DNA from 3 places in the Streptomyces sp. NPDC012835 genome. Region 1 is predicted to be linked to each of the others. Evidence: predicted binding sites of a transcription regulator. Region 1 holds the regulator's gene; each other region holds the start of a gene.
The links. Region 1 encodes HrcA, which represses chaperone genes, less so after heat shock. Its sites were predicted from a motif close to TTNGCACTCNGNNNNNCNGAGTGCNAA; they were not measured.
Positions count from the first base shown of each region.

Region 2: the regulator HrcA is predicted to act here: its motif matches at 1,692-1,718, upstream of groES (co-chaperone GroES).
Region 3: the regulator HrcA is predicted to act here: its motif matches at 2,711-2,737, upstream of groL (chaperonin GroEL).

Region 1 is NZ_JBIBBW010000002.1:722,281-727,793, forward strand. Features, by position in the region: gene ACFY6S_RS10715 (histidine triad nucleotide-binding protein) at 1-255, opposite strand, end outside; gene ACFY6S_RS10720 (16S rRNA (uracil(1498)-N(3))-methyltransferase) at 346-1,095, opposite strand; gene ACFY6S_RS10725 (nitronate monooxygenase) at 1,092-2,171, opposite strand; gene dnaJ (molecular chaperone DnaJ) at 2,317-3,456, opposite strand; gene hrcA (heat-inducible transcriptional repressor HrcA) at 3,457-4,473, opposite strand; gene ACFY6S_RS10740 (MBL fold metallo-hydrolase) at 4,699-5,424, shown strand; gene ACFY6S_RS10745 (DUF3097 domain-containing protein) at 5,458-5,513, shown strand, end outside.
Region 2 is NZ_JBIBBW010000003.1:378,884-384,396, forward strand. Features, by position in the region: gene groL (chaperonin GroEL) at 1-1,139, opposite strand, end outside; gene groES (co-chaperone GroES) at 1,238-1,546, opposite strand; gene ACFY6S_RS14955 (polysaccharide deacetylase family protein) at 1,986-3,008, opposite strand; gene ACFY6S_RS14960 (SAM-dependent methyltransferase) at 3,092-4,462, shown strand; gene ACFY6S_RS14965 (hypothetical protein) at 4,525-5,196, opposite strand; gene ACFY6S_RS14970 (DinB family protein) at 5,341-5,513, shown strand, end outside.
Region 3 is NZ_JBIBBW010000003.1:738,073-743,585, reverse strand. Features, by position in the region: SAM riboswitch class I at 14-141, shown strand; gene thrC (threonine synthase) at 159-1,451, shown strand; gene ACFY6S_RS16535 (ubiquitin-like small modifier protein 1) at 1,575-1,850, shown strand; gene ACFY6S_RS16530 (cold-shock protein) at 2,233-2,436, shown strand; gene groL (chaperonin GroEL) at 2,864-4,489, shown strand; gene ACFY6S_RS16520 (Uma2 family endonuclease) at 4,413-4,883, opposite strand; gene ACFY6S_RS16515 (2OG-Fe(II) oxygenase) at 5,070-5,513, opposite strand, start outside.

The DNA of each region.
Region 1 (5,513 bases):
GGTCCCGTCGACCTGCTCGCCGGCCGCGACGGCGGCGGCCTCGCGCAGGACGTCGGCGGCGATCAGCGGCTCGGCGGCGGCGAGGGTGCCCGCGTCCGGGTAGTGCGCCTTGGGAATGACCAGCACATGCGTGGGGGCCTGCGGGTTTATGTCCCGGAAGGCGACGGTGGTCTCCGTCTCTCGGACGACGGTGGCCGGCACATCGCCCGAGACGATCTTGCAGAACAGGCAGTCGGCCTGTGGTTCTCCCGCCATGGCGCGGGCCTCCTCGACTCGGCGCGGCGGCCGCCGCGGCTGATGATCGATTCCGTACGGACGCATGCTATCCGGCGCCGGACGCCCTGTTCAGGACCAGCGGCCGGTGCGGGCCATCACCACGGCGGTGGCGACCGTTCCGGCGGTCGAGGTGCGCAGCACCGTGCTGCCGAGGTAGTACGAGCGCGCGCCCGCCTCGGCGAAAGCCGCCAGTTCCTCGGGGGACACGCCGCCTTCGGGCCCGACGACCAGCACGATCGAGCCCTCGGTGGGCAGTTCGGCCACGGCCAGCGGCTCGCTGCCCGCCTCCTGGTCCTGGTGCAGTACGGCGGCGAAGTCCGCCGTCGCCAGCAGCGCGGCGGCCTGCTTGGTGCTCATCGCGTCCGCGACCTCGGGGAACCGCACCCGCCGCGACTGCTTGCCCGCCTCGCGCGCGGTGGCCCGCCACTTGGCGAGGGCCTTGGCGCCCCGGTCGCCCTTCCACTGGGTGATGCAGCGGGAGGCGGCCCACGGGACGATCGCGTCGACGCCGGTCTCCGTCATGGTCTCGACGGCGAGTTCGCCCCGGTCGCCCTTGGGGAGCGCCTGGACGACGGTGATGCGCGGGCTCTCCGGCTCCGCCTCGGACACCGAGTCGAGCTGGACGATCAGCCGGTCCTTGCCCTCGCTGCCCAGCACCACGCAGTCGGCCCAGCGCCCGGCGCCGTTGGTCAGGACGACGTCCTCGCCCGGCCGCATCCGCTTCACAGCGACGGCGTGCCGCCCCTCGGGCCCGTCCACGACGAACCGTCCGCCGGGTCCGGCAGCGAAGTCGTCGACCAGGAAGACGGGAGCGGTCACGAGGCGTCCTTCGGCTCGCACGTCAACGCGGCGCGGGCCTCGGTGAGTTCCGCGTGCAGCAGCTCCACCAGCTCGCCGGCGGGCAGTTCACGGGCCAGCCGGTGGCCCTGCCCCGCCCACAGCGCCATGCCCTGCGCGTCGCCCAGCCGCGCGGCGGCCTTGCGCAGTCCGGAGGTCAGGTGGTGGACCTCCGGGTAGGCGGCGGGCGCGTACGGGCCGTGCTCGCGCATGAAGCGGTTGACGAGCCCTCGGGCGGGGCGGCCGGAGAACGCCCGGGTCAGCTCGGTCCTGACGAACAGCGGATTGGTCATGGCCTGCTTGTGCAGCGTGTTGGCGCCGGACTCGGGGCACACCAGGAACGCCGTGCCGAGCTGCGCCGCGTCCGCGCCCGCCGCGAGGACCGCCGCGATCTGGGCGCCGCGCATGAGTCCGCCGGCCGCGACGACCGGGATCTGCACGGTCTCCCTGACCTGCGTCACCAGCGACAGCAGCCCGAGGCCCGCGCCGTCGGTGGCCGGGTCGTCGCGGTGCGTCCCCTGGTGGCCGCCGGCCTCGACGCCCTGGACACAGACGGCGTCGGCGCCGGACCACTCCGCGGTCTGGGCCTCCTCGGGGGTGGTCACCGTGACGACGGTGACGGTACCGACCTTGGCGAACGCGTCCAGGGTGGTCCTGGTCGGACAGCCGAAGGTGAACGAGACGACCGGCACCGGGTCGTCCAGCAGGATCGCCAGCTTCGCCTCGTAGCCGTCGTCGCGGCCCGAGTCGGGGTCTCCGAGCGGCGTCTCGTACCAGGTGGCCTCGCCGGCGAGCTGATTGCGGTAGACCTCGACGGCCGCGTGGTCCGCGTAGTTCGGCTGCGGCATGAAGAGGTTGACGCCGAAGGGCCGGGCGGTGAGCCCGCGCAGCTGTTTGATCTCTTCGTACAGACCGTCCGCCGTTTTGTACCCGGCGGCGAGAAAGCCGAGCCCGCCGGCCTCGCAGACGGCCGCGGCCAGCCGCGGGCAGGAAGCGCCGCCCGCCATGGGGGCCTGCACGATCGGATACCGGCAGAGATCGGTCAGTACGGAGGACATGCAGGCATCGTGCCATGCCCTCCGTGACAGCTCCGAATCGGTGTCGCCCCAGCTGTGTGACGGAGCGCCCGACAGGGGCCGCGGCGGAGAAGACACGGCAGGGGCCCGGGGATCGCTCCCCGGGCCCCTGCCGACAGCGGTGCGCCTACCGTCCGTTGAAGGCGTCCTTCAGACGCGAGAACAGCCCCTGCTGCCCCGGCTGGAACTGGCCCGTGGGCCGCTCCTCACCACGCAGCTTCGCCAGCTCGCGCAGCAGCCGTTCCTGCTCGGGGTCGAGTTTCGACGGCGTCATCACCTCGACGTGCACGATCAGGTCGCCCCGGCCGCCGCCCCGCAGATGCGTGATGCCGCGCCCGTGCAGCGGGATCGACTGGCCCGACTGGGTGCCGGGGCGTACGTCGATGTCCTCCATGCCGTCCAGCGTCTCCAGCGGGCACTTCGTGCCCAGCGCCGCCGCCGTCATGGGCACCGTGACCGTGCAGTGCAGGTCGTCGCCGCGGCGCTGGAACATCGCGTGCGCCAACTCGTGGATCTCGACGTAGAGATCGCCCGCGGGGCCGCCCCCGGGGCCGACCTCGCCCTCGCCGGCGAGCTGGATGCGGGTTCCGTTGTCGACACCGGCCGGGATCTTGACCGTGAGCGTACGGCGCGACCGGATACGGCCGTCGCCCGCGCACTCGGGGCACGGCGTCGGGACGACCGTGCCGAAGCCCTGGCACTGCGGGCACGGCCTGGAGGTCATGACCTGGCCCAGGAAGGACCGGGTGACCTGCGAGACCTCGCCCCTGCCGCGGCACATGTCACAGGTCTGCGCGGAGGTGCCGGGTGCGGCGCCCTCGCCCGAGCACGTCGTGCACACGACGGCCGTGTCGACCTGGATGTCCTTGGTCGTGCCGAAGGCCGCCTCGTTGAGGTCGATCTCCAGCCGGATCATGGCGTCCTGGCCACGCCGCGTGCGCGAGCGCGGGCCGCGCTGCGACGCCGTGCCGAAGAACGCGTCCATGATGTCGGAGAAGTTGCCGAAGCCACCGGCGCCGAAGCCACCGGCGCCGCCTCCCCCGCCGCTGGCCGAGAGGGGGTCGCCGCCGAGGTCGTAGACCTGCTTCTTCTGCGGGTCCGACAACACCTCGTACGCGGCGTTGATCTCCTTGAAACGCTCTTGCGTCTTGGGATCGGGATTGACATCCGGGTGCAGCTCGCGGGCGAGCCGCCGGAATGCCTTCTTGATCTCGTCCTGCGAAGCGTCGCGGCGCACGCCGAGTACGGCGTAGTAGTCCGTGGCCACTTACGACTCCGCCAGGATCTGTCCGACGTAACGTGCCACTGCGCGTACCGCTCCCATCGTTCCGGGGTAGTCCATGCGGGTCGGTCCGACCACGCCGAGTTTTGCGACTGCCTCGTCGCCCGAACCGTAGCCGACCGCGACGACGGACGTGGAGTTGAGGCCCTCATGGGCGTTCTCGTGCCCGATACGTACGGTCATGCCCGGATCGGCCGCCTCGCCGAGCAGCTTGAGGAGCACCACATGCTCCTCCAGCGCCTCCAGCACCGGCCGGATGGTCAGAGGGAAGTCGTGTCCGAAGCGGGTGATGTTGGCGGTGCCGCCGATCATCAGCCGCTCCTCGGTCTCCTCGACCAGGGTTTCCAGCAGGACCGCGAGCACCGTGGAGACGGTCCCCCGGTCCTCCGGCTCGAACGAGTCGGGCAGGTCCTGCACCAGCTGCGGGACGTCCGCGAAGCGGCGCCCGACGATCCGGCTGTTGAGCCGGGCCCGCAGATCCGCGAGGGAGGTCTCGCCGAAGGGCGCGGGACAGTCGACCAGCCGCTGCTCGACCCGTCCGGTATCCGTGATCAGGACGAGCATCAGCCGGGCGGGCGCGAGCGCCAGCAGCTCCGCGTGCCGCACCGTCGACCGGGTCAGCGAGGGGTACTGGACGACGGCGACCTGCCGGGTCAGCTGCGCCAGCAGCCGCACCGTACGGCCCACGACGTCGTCGAGGTCGACGGCCCCGTCCAGCAGGTTCTGGATGGCGCGGCGCTCGGGCAGCGACAGGGGCTTGACCCCGGCCAGCCGGTCGACGAAGAGGCGGTAGCCCTTGTCGGTCGGGATGCGCCCGGCGCTGGTGTGCGGCTGGGCGATGAAGCCCTCGTCCTCCAGCACCGCCATGTCGTTGCGGACGGTGGCCGGGGAGACGCCGAGCTTGTGCCGCTCGGTGAGCGCCTTGGAGCCGACCGGCTCCTCCGTGCCGACATAGTCCTGGACGATCGCCCGCAGCACCTCAAGCCTGCGTTCGCTGAGCATGCGGCACACCTCCAGCTGTCGTCCGTCGGATTCTGCTCGGCACTCGTTCTGTTTCCTGCTCGGCACTCGTTCTGCTTGGCACTCGCTCGCGGGGAGTGCCAGTACTCCCCGTGTCAGTGTACGGCCGTGGGGGACACCCCTAGCAAGGCAGCCGACGACGCCGCCTCGCCGGGACCGGTACCGGCGGACACGGCGGCTGCCGGGAGTCTCCCGTAGCGTCCCTGTATGGACGTCGAAGGACATGGGCACGGGTGGGAGCGGCTGGCTCCCGGAGTGAGCCGCCGGCGGCTGCCGGGGTGGGACGCGACGGTGGGGCTGGTGGCCGGGGAGAGCGGCGCCCTGCTGTTCGACACGGGGTCCTCGCTCCGGGAGGGCGCGGAACTCCTGGCGTCGGCGCGGGCGCTGCTCGGCGGGGCCCGCGTGACGCATATCGCACTGAGCCATCCGCACTTCGACCATGTCTTCGGCACCGCGGCGTTCGCGGGGGCCGAGGTGTACGGCGCGGCGGGGACGGCGGAGCTGCTGGCGGCGGACCGCGCGCCGCTGTACGAGGACGCCGTGCGGGAGGGCCTCGCGGCGGCCGAGGCGGCCGAGGCGGTGGACCTCCTGGTGGCGCCCGGGCACGCGGTGTCGGGGGAGCTGGCGATCGACCTGGGCGACGGCGCGGACGTGCTGCTGGCCCGGGTGGGCCCCGGCCACACCGCGCACGATCTGGCGCTGGTGGTGCCGGGCTCCCCCGCCGTCGTGTTCTGCGGCGATCTGGTCGAGGAGTCGGGGGAGCCCCAGGCGGGCCCGGACGCGGTCCCCGCCCGCTGGCCGGCCGCGCTGGACCGGCTGCTGGCGCTGGGCGGCCCGGACGCGGTGTACGTACCGGGGCACGGGTCGGTGGTGGACGCGGCCTTCGTCCGGGCGCAACGCGACGCGCTGGCGGCCCGTTTCGGCGTGTCGTAGCCCTCACCGGCCGTCCGGTTTATCGTCTTGCGAATGCGCAGCTACAGCCCCGACCTGACCCCGCCGTGGAAGAAGAGGTCCACCCCCGC
Region 2 (5,513 bases), on a different contig from region 1:
CGGATCACGCACACGCCACCGGCCAGCTTCGCCAGACGCTCCTGGAGCTTCTCGCGGTCCCAGTCGGAGTCCGTGGACTCGATCTCGGCCTTGATCTGGTTGACGCGGCCGGTGATCTCGTCGGCGGCACCCGCGCCGTCGACGATGGTCGTGTCGTCCTTGGTGACGGTGACGCGGCGGGCGGAGCCCAGCACGTCCAGACCGGCCTGGTCGAGCTTGAGGCCGACCTCCTCGGCGATGACGGTCGCGCCCGTGAGGGTGGCGATGTCGCCGAGCATGGCCTTGCGGCGGTCACCGAAGCCGGGGGCCTTCACGGCGACGGCGTTGAAGGTGCCGCGGATCTTGTTGACGACGAGGGTGGAGAGCGCCTCGCCCTCGACATCCTCGGCGATGATCAGCAGCGGCTTGGAGCCACCGCCCTGGATGACCTTCTCCAGCAGCGGGAGCAGGTCCTGGATCGAGCCGATCTTGCCCTGGTGGATCAGGATGTACGGGTCGTCGAGGACGGCCTCCATACGCTCCTGGTCGGTCACCATGTACGGGGACAGGTAGCCCTTGTCGAAGGCCATGCCCTCGGTGAAGTCCAGCTCCAGACCGAAGGTGTTGGACTCCTCGACGGTGATGACGCCGTCCTTGCCGACCTTGTCCATCGCCTCGGCGATCAGCTCGCCGACCTGGTCGTCCTGCGCGGAGAGCGCGGCGACGGCGGCGATGTCGGACTTGTCGTCGATCGGGCGGGCGGTCGCGAGCAGCTCGTCGGAGACGGCCTTGACCGCGGCGTCGATGCCCTTCTTCAGGGAGGCCGGGGAGGCGCCCGCGGCGACGTTGCGCAGGCCCTCGCGGACCAGCGCCTGGGCCAGCACGGTGGCGGTGGTGGTGCCGTCACCCGCGATGTCGTTGGTCTTGGTCGCCACCTCCTTCACGAGCTGGGCGCCCAGGTTCTCGTACGGGTCGTCCAGCTCGACCTCGCGGGCGATCGTGACGCCGTCGTTGGTGATGGTGGGGGCGCCGAACTTCTTGTCGATGACGACGTTGCGGCCCTTGGGGCCGATCGTCACCTTCACCGTGTCGGCAAGCTTGTTGACGCCGCGCTCAAGGGCGCGACGGGCGTCCTCGTCGAACTTCAGAATCTTCGCCATGGCTGCTTCTCTTGTCCTCTCGAATGAACTGCGCCCCCGCCCGCCCGGCAATCGCTGGGTGGCCGAGGGCGCAGCTCAAAAGCAAAACTTTCGGTGAATTACTTCTCGATGATCGCGAGCACGTCGCGGGCCGAGAGGACGAGGTATTCCTCGCCGCTGTACTTCACTTCGGTGCCGCCGTACTTGCTGTACAGAACGACATCGCCGACGGAAACGTCGAGCGGGAGCCGCTCGCCGTTCTCGAAACGGCCCGGGCCCACGGCCAGGACGACGCCCTCCTGGGGCTTCTCCTTGGCAGTGTCCGGGATGACCAGGCCAGAGGCCGTGGTCTGCTCGGCGTCGAGCGGCTGGACCACAATGCGGTCCTCGAGCGGCTTGATGGCAACCTTGGTGCTGGCGGTCGTCACGATCCGACCTCCCCCTTCGGAGACTCACGGGGTTAACTGTCTGAGGGTGGCGACCAGATGGGTCCGTCGTCGCGGGTGCCGGACCTGCCAGTCGCGCTTTGGCACTCTCCAGTGGGGAGTGCCAGACCTGAGACTATGACTGCGATTAGCACTCGGTCAAGCGGAGTGCCAATTCCGACGGTCGTGGCGCTTCTTCCCGGGCGGGTCCCGGCGCGGATCGGCGGCGCGGAACCCGGTGGATACGCGCCGGCTCGCTACGGAAACGCACACCCCTGGCCATGGGTTCCGTCATGAGCGGCGGGTACGGCAGCGGAGCGCGCCGGTCGCCGTCCGGGGAGGGCGGCGGCCGGCGCGCGGGTGCGTGCGGGGCGGGTCTGCGGGGCGTTCGGGGCGTCCGGGGCGTTCGGGGCGTTCGGGGCGTTCGGGGCGTTCGGGCGGGCTACACGTAGTCCTCCAGCCGCGCCACGGCGTACCCCTTGTCCGTGATCCGCTTCAGCGCGGCCCGGATCAGGTCGGGCATGGTCGCGTTCCAGTCGTCACGGCCGCGGAAGTGCGTGAGGACGATGTCACCGGGGTGCAGGTCCTCGTCCCACTCGCGCCACTCCATGCGGTCGGGGTACGCCTCGGCCGTCCAGAGCGGCAGCCCCTTCACGCCGCAGGACTTGGCGGCGCGCACCGTGTCGCCGTTGTAGTTGCCGTACGGCGGCCGGAAGAGCGTGGGGCGCTTCCCGTAGCGCTTTTCGAGCTTGTCCTGCTGGTCGCAGATCTCGCGGCGCTGCTCCTCGTAGGACAGCCCCGGCAGGTACTTGTGGTTGAGCGTGTGGTTCTGGAGGGTGACGCCGCGGTCCTGCATCTGCTTGAAGTAGCCGTAGTTGTCGTTGATGACGTAGTCGCTGAGGAAGGCCGTGTACGGGATCTTCAGCTCGGTCATCATCCGCAGCAGCTCGGGGTCCTTCTCCATGCCGTCGTCCATCGTCAGGAAGACGACCTTGTCCTTGACCGGGACGGTGGTGAAGACGGGCGGCAGGTTCTCGCCCTCCTGCTCGTCCGCGATCTCGAAACCCTTGCGGTTGGTGATCTCCGGCTTGACGGCGGGCGGTGGCGGCACGGCCAGCGGGGTCTTCTCGAGTCCCCACTTCTTCGCCGCGACGGCGCGCACGGCCTGGGCCTTGCGCACCGCCTCGGCGTTCGAGGAGAGCGCGCCGGCCTCGCCCTTCCCCTGCTGTCCGTGCGGCGCCCCGGCGGCCGGGTGCCCCTGGTCGCGCTTCTGGCCGCCGGACTCCGTCTCCGCGCAGCCGGTGCCGACGGCGGCCACCAGCAGCACGGCCAGCAGCGCGCGGCCCCGCGCGGAGCGGCGGTGTCGGCGGGTGGGGTGTCCGGCGCGCGTCCGCGACGCGGCGAGCGTCTCCGCACCACCCGTACCCTCTGTGGCGATTTCTTCGTTTTGTCGTACTAGTTGCATGGCGTCGGATCCTGTCAGCGCGGAGCGCCTCCGCACGGCCGACACCGCCGCCGGGACGCGCACCATCCCTCGCCTGGCCCACAATGGACCGGGTGACCGACCGCGCCTCCTCCCCCGCCACGCCCGCTTCCGCCGCCGAAGGCACGCCCGCCGAGGCCCCCGCCGCCGAGGGCGCACCGGCCGAGGGCGCGCCCGCCGAGGGCGCACCGGCCGGGCCCGCGCCCGCCCTCCTCGCGCCGCTGCTCTCCGCCGAGGGGCAGGCCCTCCTCGCCGAACTGCGGGACCACGACCCCGCCGGGGAACTGGCGGTGGCGACCCGGCTGCGCCGCGATCACCCCGCCGAGCTGGTCTCGGCCGCGCTGGCCCAGGCCCGGCTGCGCCAGCGCGCGGTGGCGAAGTTCGGCGCGCGGGACGCCTACCGGATGTACTTCACGCCCAACGGCGTCGAGCAGGCCACCCGCGGCGCCGTCGCCGCCCACCGGGCGGCCAGGTTCCGGGCTCTCGTGACGCCGGCGGACGGCGGGACACCCCGCGTCACGGACCCCCGCGTGACCGCCCCGCGCGTCACGGACCTGTGCTGCGGCATCGGCGGCGACGCCATCGAGCTGGCGCGCGCGGGCCTCGCCGTGTCCGCCGTCGACATCGACCCGCTGACCTGCGAGATCGCCCGGACCAATCTGCGCACCCTGGTGCCCGGCGGACCGCCCGTGACGGTGACCCGGGCCGATGTGCTGGAGTACGACCTGACCGGCGCGGAAGCCCTGTTCATCGACCCGGCGCGGCGCGGCGGCCGGGGCAGGATCTTCAACCCGGAGGCGTACTCACCGCCGCTGTCCTGGGCGGTCGAGGCGGTACGCCGGGTCGGCACGGGCGCGATCAAGATCGCTCCGGGGATTCCGCACGAGCTGGTCCCGGACGACTTCGAGGCCGAGTGGATCTCGTACGGCGGCGACGTCAAGGAGGCCGTGCTCTGGCACCGGCCGGGCGCCGTCGTCCCCGGCACGCGCCGCGCCACGCTGCTCTCGTCCGGCGCCACCGTCACCCTGACGGGCCGCGGCCTGCCCGATCCGCCCGTCCGCCGCACCGGCCGGTTCCTGTACGAGCCCGATGGCGCCGTCATCCGCGCGCATCTGGTCGCCGAGGTGGCCGAGGAGCTGGACGGCGGGCTGATCGACGAGACGATCGCCTACATCACGGCGGACGAGGCCCGCCCGACGCCGTACGCGACCGCGTACGAGATCACCGATGAACTCCCCTTCCACCTGAAGCGGCTGAAGGCCCTGCTGCGCGAACGCGAGGTGGGCGTCCTGACGGTGAAGAAACGCGGTTCCGCCGTGGAGCCGGAGGAACTGCGCCGCCGGATGAAGCTGAAGGGCCCGCACGCCGCCACGGTCTTCCTCACCAGGGCGGCGGGCGCCCCGACCATGCTGATCGGCCGCCCGGTCGGGGCCTGACGCCCGCACACAACGGGAACGGGCCGGCGGGCTCAGCGGGCCTGGCTCAGGGCTCGGCGGACTCAGCGATGCGCGCCACCGCCCCGGCGGACCGGGCCCCGGCGCAGATACCGCTCGGCCCACAGCCGGTGGCCGACCGACTGGACCAGCCCCAGCACCCCCGTCAGCAGGACCGTGACGCCCAGACCCACCACGTACAGCAGCTCTCCCAGCACGAGCGACTCCGCCTCCACGGGATTCTCGGAGGCGGTCATGACCGTCGTCCAGGCGGGCAGCACCGTCGCCAGCCCCAGCAGGCACAGCGCGACCGACAGCAAGAGCCAGGTGTGACACCGGCCGGGCACCCGCAGCCGCCGGTCGCGCACGGGATCGGGGAAGACCGGGCCGGCGCCCGCCCACTCCACCAGACGCCGCCGGACGTCCCGGCCCCGGCTCGTCCACAGCGCGAGCCCGACGCCCGCCACGCCCAGCAGGACCAGCCCGAGGAGCAGCGCCATCAGTCCGGTCGCGACTCCGAGCCCGCCGCTCTCCACGCTCCGGACCGCCAGCCCCAACGCCGCCCAGCCGACCACGGCGACGGCCCCCAGCAGCCACAGCAGCGCCAGCCGTCCCACGGACATGGCCCGCCGGGCCAGCTCGGTCATGAGCCCGTCCCGGTCCGCGAGTTGAGCCTCGTGGTCGGCCCAGGAACGGATGTCCCGGGGAGGTGGCGGCAACGGAGCGCGGCTGATCATTCCGCAGAGGTTAGCGGTGCGGAGGGGCTTTTATTCAGTCGGGTCCCGGCGGGGCCGGGGGTAACCTCGCAACGCCGGAACCCCTCCGTCGCCCCCGCCCATCCATCCGCCCGTCCGTCCCTCCATCAGCCATGGGAGACGTCCATGAACCCCGCAGGGCCCGGAGCCGACGCCGACGACGACGCCACGACCGCGCGCGTCAGTCCGTCCCCGACCGCCGGCGAGCGGGAGATGCTCCGCTCGTATCTCGACTTCCACCGCGCGACGCTCGCCCTGAAGACCGAGGGCCTGAGCGACGAGGATCTGCGCCGGCGGTC
Region 3 (5,513 bases), on a different contig from region 1:
TCCGGCGCCATAGCGCTCATCCAGAGGGACTGAGGGAACGGCCCGTTGAAGTCCCGGCAACCCTCCCGCCGACCGCGAGGTCACGGTGGGGAAGGTGCCAATTCCGTCTCGTGGCGAAGTACGCCGCGAGGAAGATGAGGAGAAAGGGCCTCGCCTCCATGGCTGTGCAGACCGTCCAGAGCGGCACCAACGCCACCGTCGACCTCGGACCCGCCGCCGCGCTCTCGTGCCGCGAATGCGGAGAGCGTTTCGACCTCGGCCCCATTTTCGCCTGTGCGAGCTGTTTCGGGCCGCTCGAAGTCGCGTACGACCTGCCGAGCGGCAGCCCCGACGAGCTGAAGAAGCGCATCGCCGAGGGACCCGACAACATCTGGCGTTACGCGCCCCTGCTGCCCGTCCCCGCCGACGTGGCCTCGAAGCCCAACATCAACCCCGGTTTCACCAAGCTGGTCAAGGCCGACAACCTCGCCCGCGAGCTGGGTATCACCGGGTCGCTGCACGTCAAGGACGACTCCGGCAACCCGACGCACTCCTTCAAGGACCGTGTCGTCGCCATCGCCGTCGAGGCCGCCCGCGCCTTCGGCTTCACCACGCTCTCCTGCTCGTCCACCGGCAACCTCGCGGGCGCCGTCGGCGCAGCCGCGGCCCGGGCCGGCTTCCGCTCCTGCGTGTTCATCCCGCACGACCTGGAGCAGGGCAAGGTCGTCATGGCTGCGGTGTACGGCGGGGATCTGGTCGGCATCGAGGGCAACTACGACGATGTGAACCGTTTCTGTTCCGAGCTGATCGGCGACCCGCTCGGCGAGGGCTGGGGCTTCGTCAACGTCAACCTCCGTCCGTACTACGGCGAGGGTTCCAAGACCCTCGCGTACGAGATCTGTGAGCAGCTCGGCTGGCGCCTGCCCGATCAGCTCGTCATCCCGATCGCCTCGGGGTCGCAGCTGACGAAGATCGACAAGGGGCTCCAGGAGCTGATCAAGCTGGGCCTGGTCGAGGACAAGCCGTACAAGATCTTCGGCGCCCAGGCCGAGGGCTGCTCGCCGGTCTCCACCGCCTTCAAGGCGGGCCACGATGTCGTACGGCCCCAGAAGCCCGACACCATCGCCAAGTCCCTGGCGATCGGCAACCCGGCCGACGGACCGTACGTCCTGGACATCGCCCGCCGCACCGGTGGCGCCGTCGACGACGTCAACGACGAGCAGATCGTCGACGCGATCAAGCTGCTGGCGCGTACGGAGGGGATCTTCGCCGAGACGGCGGGCGGGGTCACCGTGGGCGTCACGAAGAAGCTCATCGAGGCCGGACTCCTCGACCCGACGCTGACCACCGTCGTCCTCAACACCGGCGACGGCCTGAAGACCCTCGACGCCGTGGCGCCGACGACCGGACCGACCGCCACCATCCGCCCGAGCCTCGACGCGTTCCGCGACGCGGGCCTCGCGGCCGGCTGACCCGGCGACACGGGGTCGCGCCGCCCGCGCCACCCGCGCGGCTGTCACCCGCGACCCCCGCGCGACTCTCACCCCGCGCTACCCGCGACACCGAAACTTCCGCAGAAAGGCTGGGCATCCGTCATGAGCGTCAAGGTCCGCATCCCCACCATCCTCCGCACCTACACCGGCGGGCAGGCCGAGGTCCCGGCGGAGGGCGCCACCCTCTCCGAGGTCATCCAGTCCCTGGAGAGCAGCCACCCGGGCATCGCCGCCCGCGTCCTGGACGACCAGGGCAAGCTCCGCCGCTTCGTGAACGTGTACGTGAACGACGACGACGTCCGTTTCGAGCAGGGCCTGGAGACCGCGACTCCCGCGGGCGCCGGCATCTCGATCATCCCGGCCGTCGCCGGAGGCTGACCCTCCGTACGCGCCCTGGGGCGGCGCGTACGCCCCGTAACCGGCATGGCCCTCTCCGCGACAGAAGCGGAGGGGGCCATTCTGCATGGTTGAGCACGGTAGAGTAAGGGAAGGCCCCTCCGCCGACCGCAGTCGGCGCACGCGAGAACGCGACAACATGGGGCCGAACTCCAGGTGGCCTTTGCGTGGTTGGTGCCTTTTGCCCGGCCCGACTTGCCCCGGATCGCAGTGAATTCAACGCTATGCGAGTTCGGCCATGCCCAGATTTCCCCGCCGATTGCCCTGTTGCAGAGGGCAGTTGGGCAGATACATTCAGCCGCGGTCGACGCGTTCCGGCGCGAAGTGTGGCCCCGTGCAAGGGCCAGTAATAGGGGAGTTAGGCATGGCTCAGGGCACCGTCAAGTGGTTCAACGCGGAGAAGGGCTACGGCTTCATCGCGGTAGACGGTGGTGCGGATGTGTTCGTCCACTACAGCGCGATTCAGATGGACGGCTACCGCACCCTTGAAGAAGGTCAGCGAGTGGAGTTCGAGATCTCGCAGGGCCAGAAGGGTCCGCAGGCGGACATGGTCAAGCTCGCCGTCTGATCCCGGCGCGATCGGCCACCGACGCACTCACGACGCACTCACGAAGCACCGCACGTCACTCACGCACGTGGGGCCCGTATCCGGAAAGCCGGATGCGGGCCCCACGTGCGTGCCGGCCGCCGCATCCGTCCGCCGCGCTCGTTCCGGCCGTACTCGTCCCGATGTGCCCCGGCGGCGCTCGCGCCCCCCGTCGCCCGGCCGCCACCGGCCGCCACCCCCGGTCGGGGCTCCGGGGGCGCTTGCACTCTCGGGGGTCGAGTGCTAATTATTGGCGTTAGCACTCTGCAAGTGAGAGTGACAACTTAGGACCGGGTAGGCGAGGCCCGAAGAGCCGGTGGGGCAAGGAACCACTCGACTCTCAGGCCGTCCGTCGCGGGCGCCAGCGCGGTCCGGAGCAATCCACCCCAGTCCGGGAGGACCACTTCACATGGCCAAGATCATCGCGTTCGACGAGGAGGCACGGCGCGGTCTCGAGCGCGGGATGAACCAGCTCGCCGACGCCGTCAAGGTCACCCTTGGTCCCAAGGGTCGCAACGTCGTCCTCGAGAAGAAGTGGGGCGCCCCCACGATCACCAACGATGGTGTTTCCATCGCCAAGGAGATCGAGCTCGAGGACCCGTACGAGAAGATCGGCGCCGAGCTGGTCAAGGAAGTCGCCAAGAAGACGGACGACGTCGCCGGTGACGGTACGACCACCGCGACCGTCCTCGCCCAGGCGCTCGTCCGCGAGGGCCTGCGCAACGTGGCCGCCGGCGCCAACCCGATGGCCCTCAAGCGCGGTATCGAGAAGGCCGTCGAGGCCGTCTCCGGTGCCCTGCTGGAGCAGGCCAAGGACGTGGAGACCAAGGAGCAGATCGCTTCGACGGCCTCCATCTCCGCCGCCGACACCCAGATCGGCGAGCTGATCGCCGAGGCCATGGACAAGGTCGGCAAGGAAGGCGTCATCACCGTCGAGGAGTCGCAGACCTTCGGTCTGGAGCTCGAACTGACGGAGGGCATGCGCTTCGACAAGGGCTACATCTCGGCGTACTTCGCCACCGACATGGAGCGTATGGAGGCGTCGCTCGACGACCCGTACCTCCTGATCGTCAACTCCAAGATCGGCAACGTGAAGGACCTCCTTCCGCTGCTGGAGAAGGTCATGCAGTCGGGCAAGCCCCTGCTGATCATCGCGGAGGACGTCGAGGGCGAGGCGCTGTCGACCCTGGTCGTCAACAAGATCCGCGGCACCTTCAAGTCCGTCGCCGTCAAGGCCCCGGGCTTCGGTGACCGCCGCAAGGCCATGCTCAACGACATCGCCATCCTCACCGGCGGCACGGTCATCTCCGAGGAGGTCGGCCTCAAGCTGGAGAACGCCGGCCTGGACCTGCTGGGCCGCGCCCGCAAGGTCGTCATCACCAAGGACGAGACCACCATCGTCGACGGTGCCGGTGACAGCGACCAGGTCGCCGGCCGGGTCAACCAGATCCGCGCCGAGATCGAGAACAGCGACTCGGACTACGACCGCGAGAAGCTCCAGGAGCGCCTCGCGAAGCTGGCCGGCGGCGTGGCCGTCATCAAGGCCGGCGCCGCGACCGAGGTCGAGCTGAAGGAGCGCAAGCACCGCATCGAGGACGCGGTGCGCAACGCCAAGGCCGCCGTCGAGGAGGGCATCGTCGCCGGTGGTGGCGTGGCTCTGCTCCAGGCTTCCTCGGTCTTCGAGAAGCTTGAGCTGACGGGCGACGAGGCGACCGGCGCCAACGCCGTGAAGCTCGCGCTGGAGGCTCCCCTCAAGCAGATCGCCGTCAACGGTGGTCTTGAGGGCGGCGTCGTCGTCGAGAAGGTCCGCAACCTGACGGTCGGCCACGGCCTGAACGCCGCGACCGGCGAGTACGTCGACATGATCGCCGAGGGCATCATCGACCCGGCGAAGGTCACGCGTTCCGCTCTGCAGAACGCCGCGTCCATCGCCGCGCTGTTCCTCACCACCGAGGCCGTTATCGCCGACAAGCCCGAGAAGGCCGGCGCGGCCCCCGCGGGCGGCGGCATGCCGGGCGGTGACATGGACTTCTGATCCGACCGGGGCTCCGGCCCCAGCGGATCAAGCGTCCTGACCGAGGGCGGCATTCCTTCCAGCAGTCTGTGGAGGGGATGCCGCCCTCGGCTTTTCGGCTGTACGCCCGTGAGCGAGCGGTGGCAGGCCGGTGATCAGCGGACGTAGCCTTGAGCTTCTCGGTTTCCAGGGTGATACGGACGGGGTCGGGCAGCTTGACCGTGTCCCCGTAGTACTGATCGCTGGTACGGCTCTTGTACGCGCCCTTCAGCGGATCGGTGTACACCACGACTTCCTGCGCCTCGCGGTCGACGAGGAGGTGGCCGGGGATGCCGGCTGCCGCATAGCCGTCACGCTTCTCGACACGGTCGCGCAGATCGGTGGCGCGGTCGTGCGAGGTGACCTCGACCGTCATCAGAACGCCATCGGGGGAAGCCCACTCGCCGTCCTGGCCGATTCGAACGTCACCGTCTCCGGGGCCGTGCGAGCGACCTGCTCGAAGTCCTCGACGGTCAGCTGGGCGTGATCAGCTGAGCTGGTGTCATGGCGTCGCCTCCTCCCTCATATCGTGTCCCGCTCTCGGTACGGGGGAGCTGAAGAGTCATGCGCGGGTCGCGCGGGTCCTCGTGTTCGCGGGGTCGGGGCTGCACAGCCAGCCGTTGATGGCGAAGCGGCTGTCCGCGTGGGCCTTGCTCGGGCAGCTGACCGGCCGGACCTCGTGCCAGGCGGTGGGGCGGAAGAAGACGATGCTGTCGTGCTCGGGCTCCCAGTCCCGCCAGGTGTGTTCCTGCCACTTTCCGGTGGTTCCGGTGTGCAGCGGGAGGGCCGCGTCGAACATCCGCAGTTCGCCACCGCCGAACGGCCGGGGTGTGCGGTGCAGGTAGTACACGAACGTGAGCTGCCGCCTGGGGGAGAACTCGGCGGTGGAGTCCTGATGCGCCCGGTAGAAGTCGCCGTCGTTGTGCACGTTGAGGGTGTAGTCGGGTTCGGTGTACTGGCAGGAGACTCCCAGGGTGTGCTCGACCGCCTCCACGACCTCGTCGAT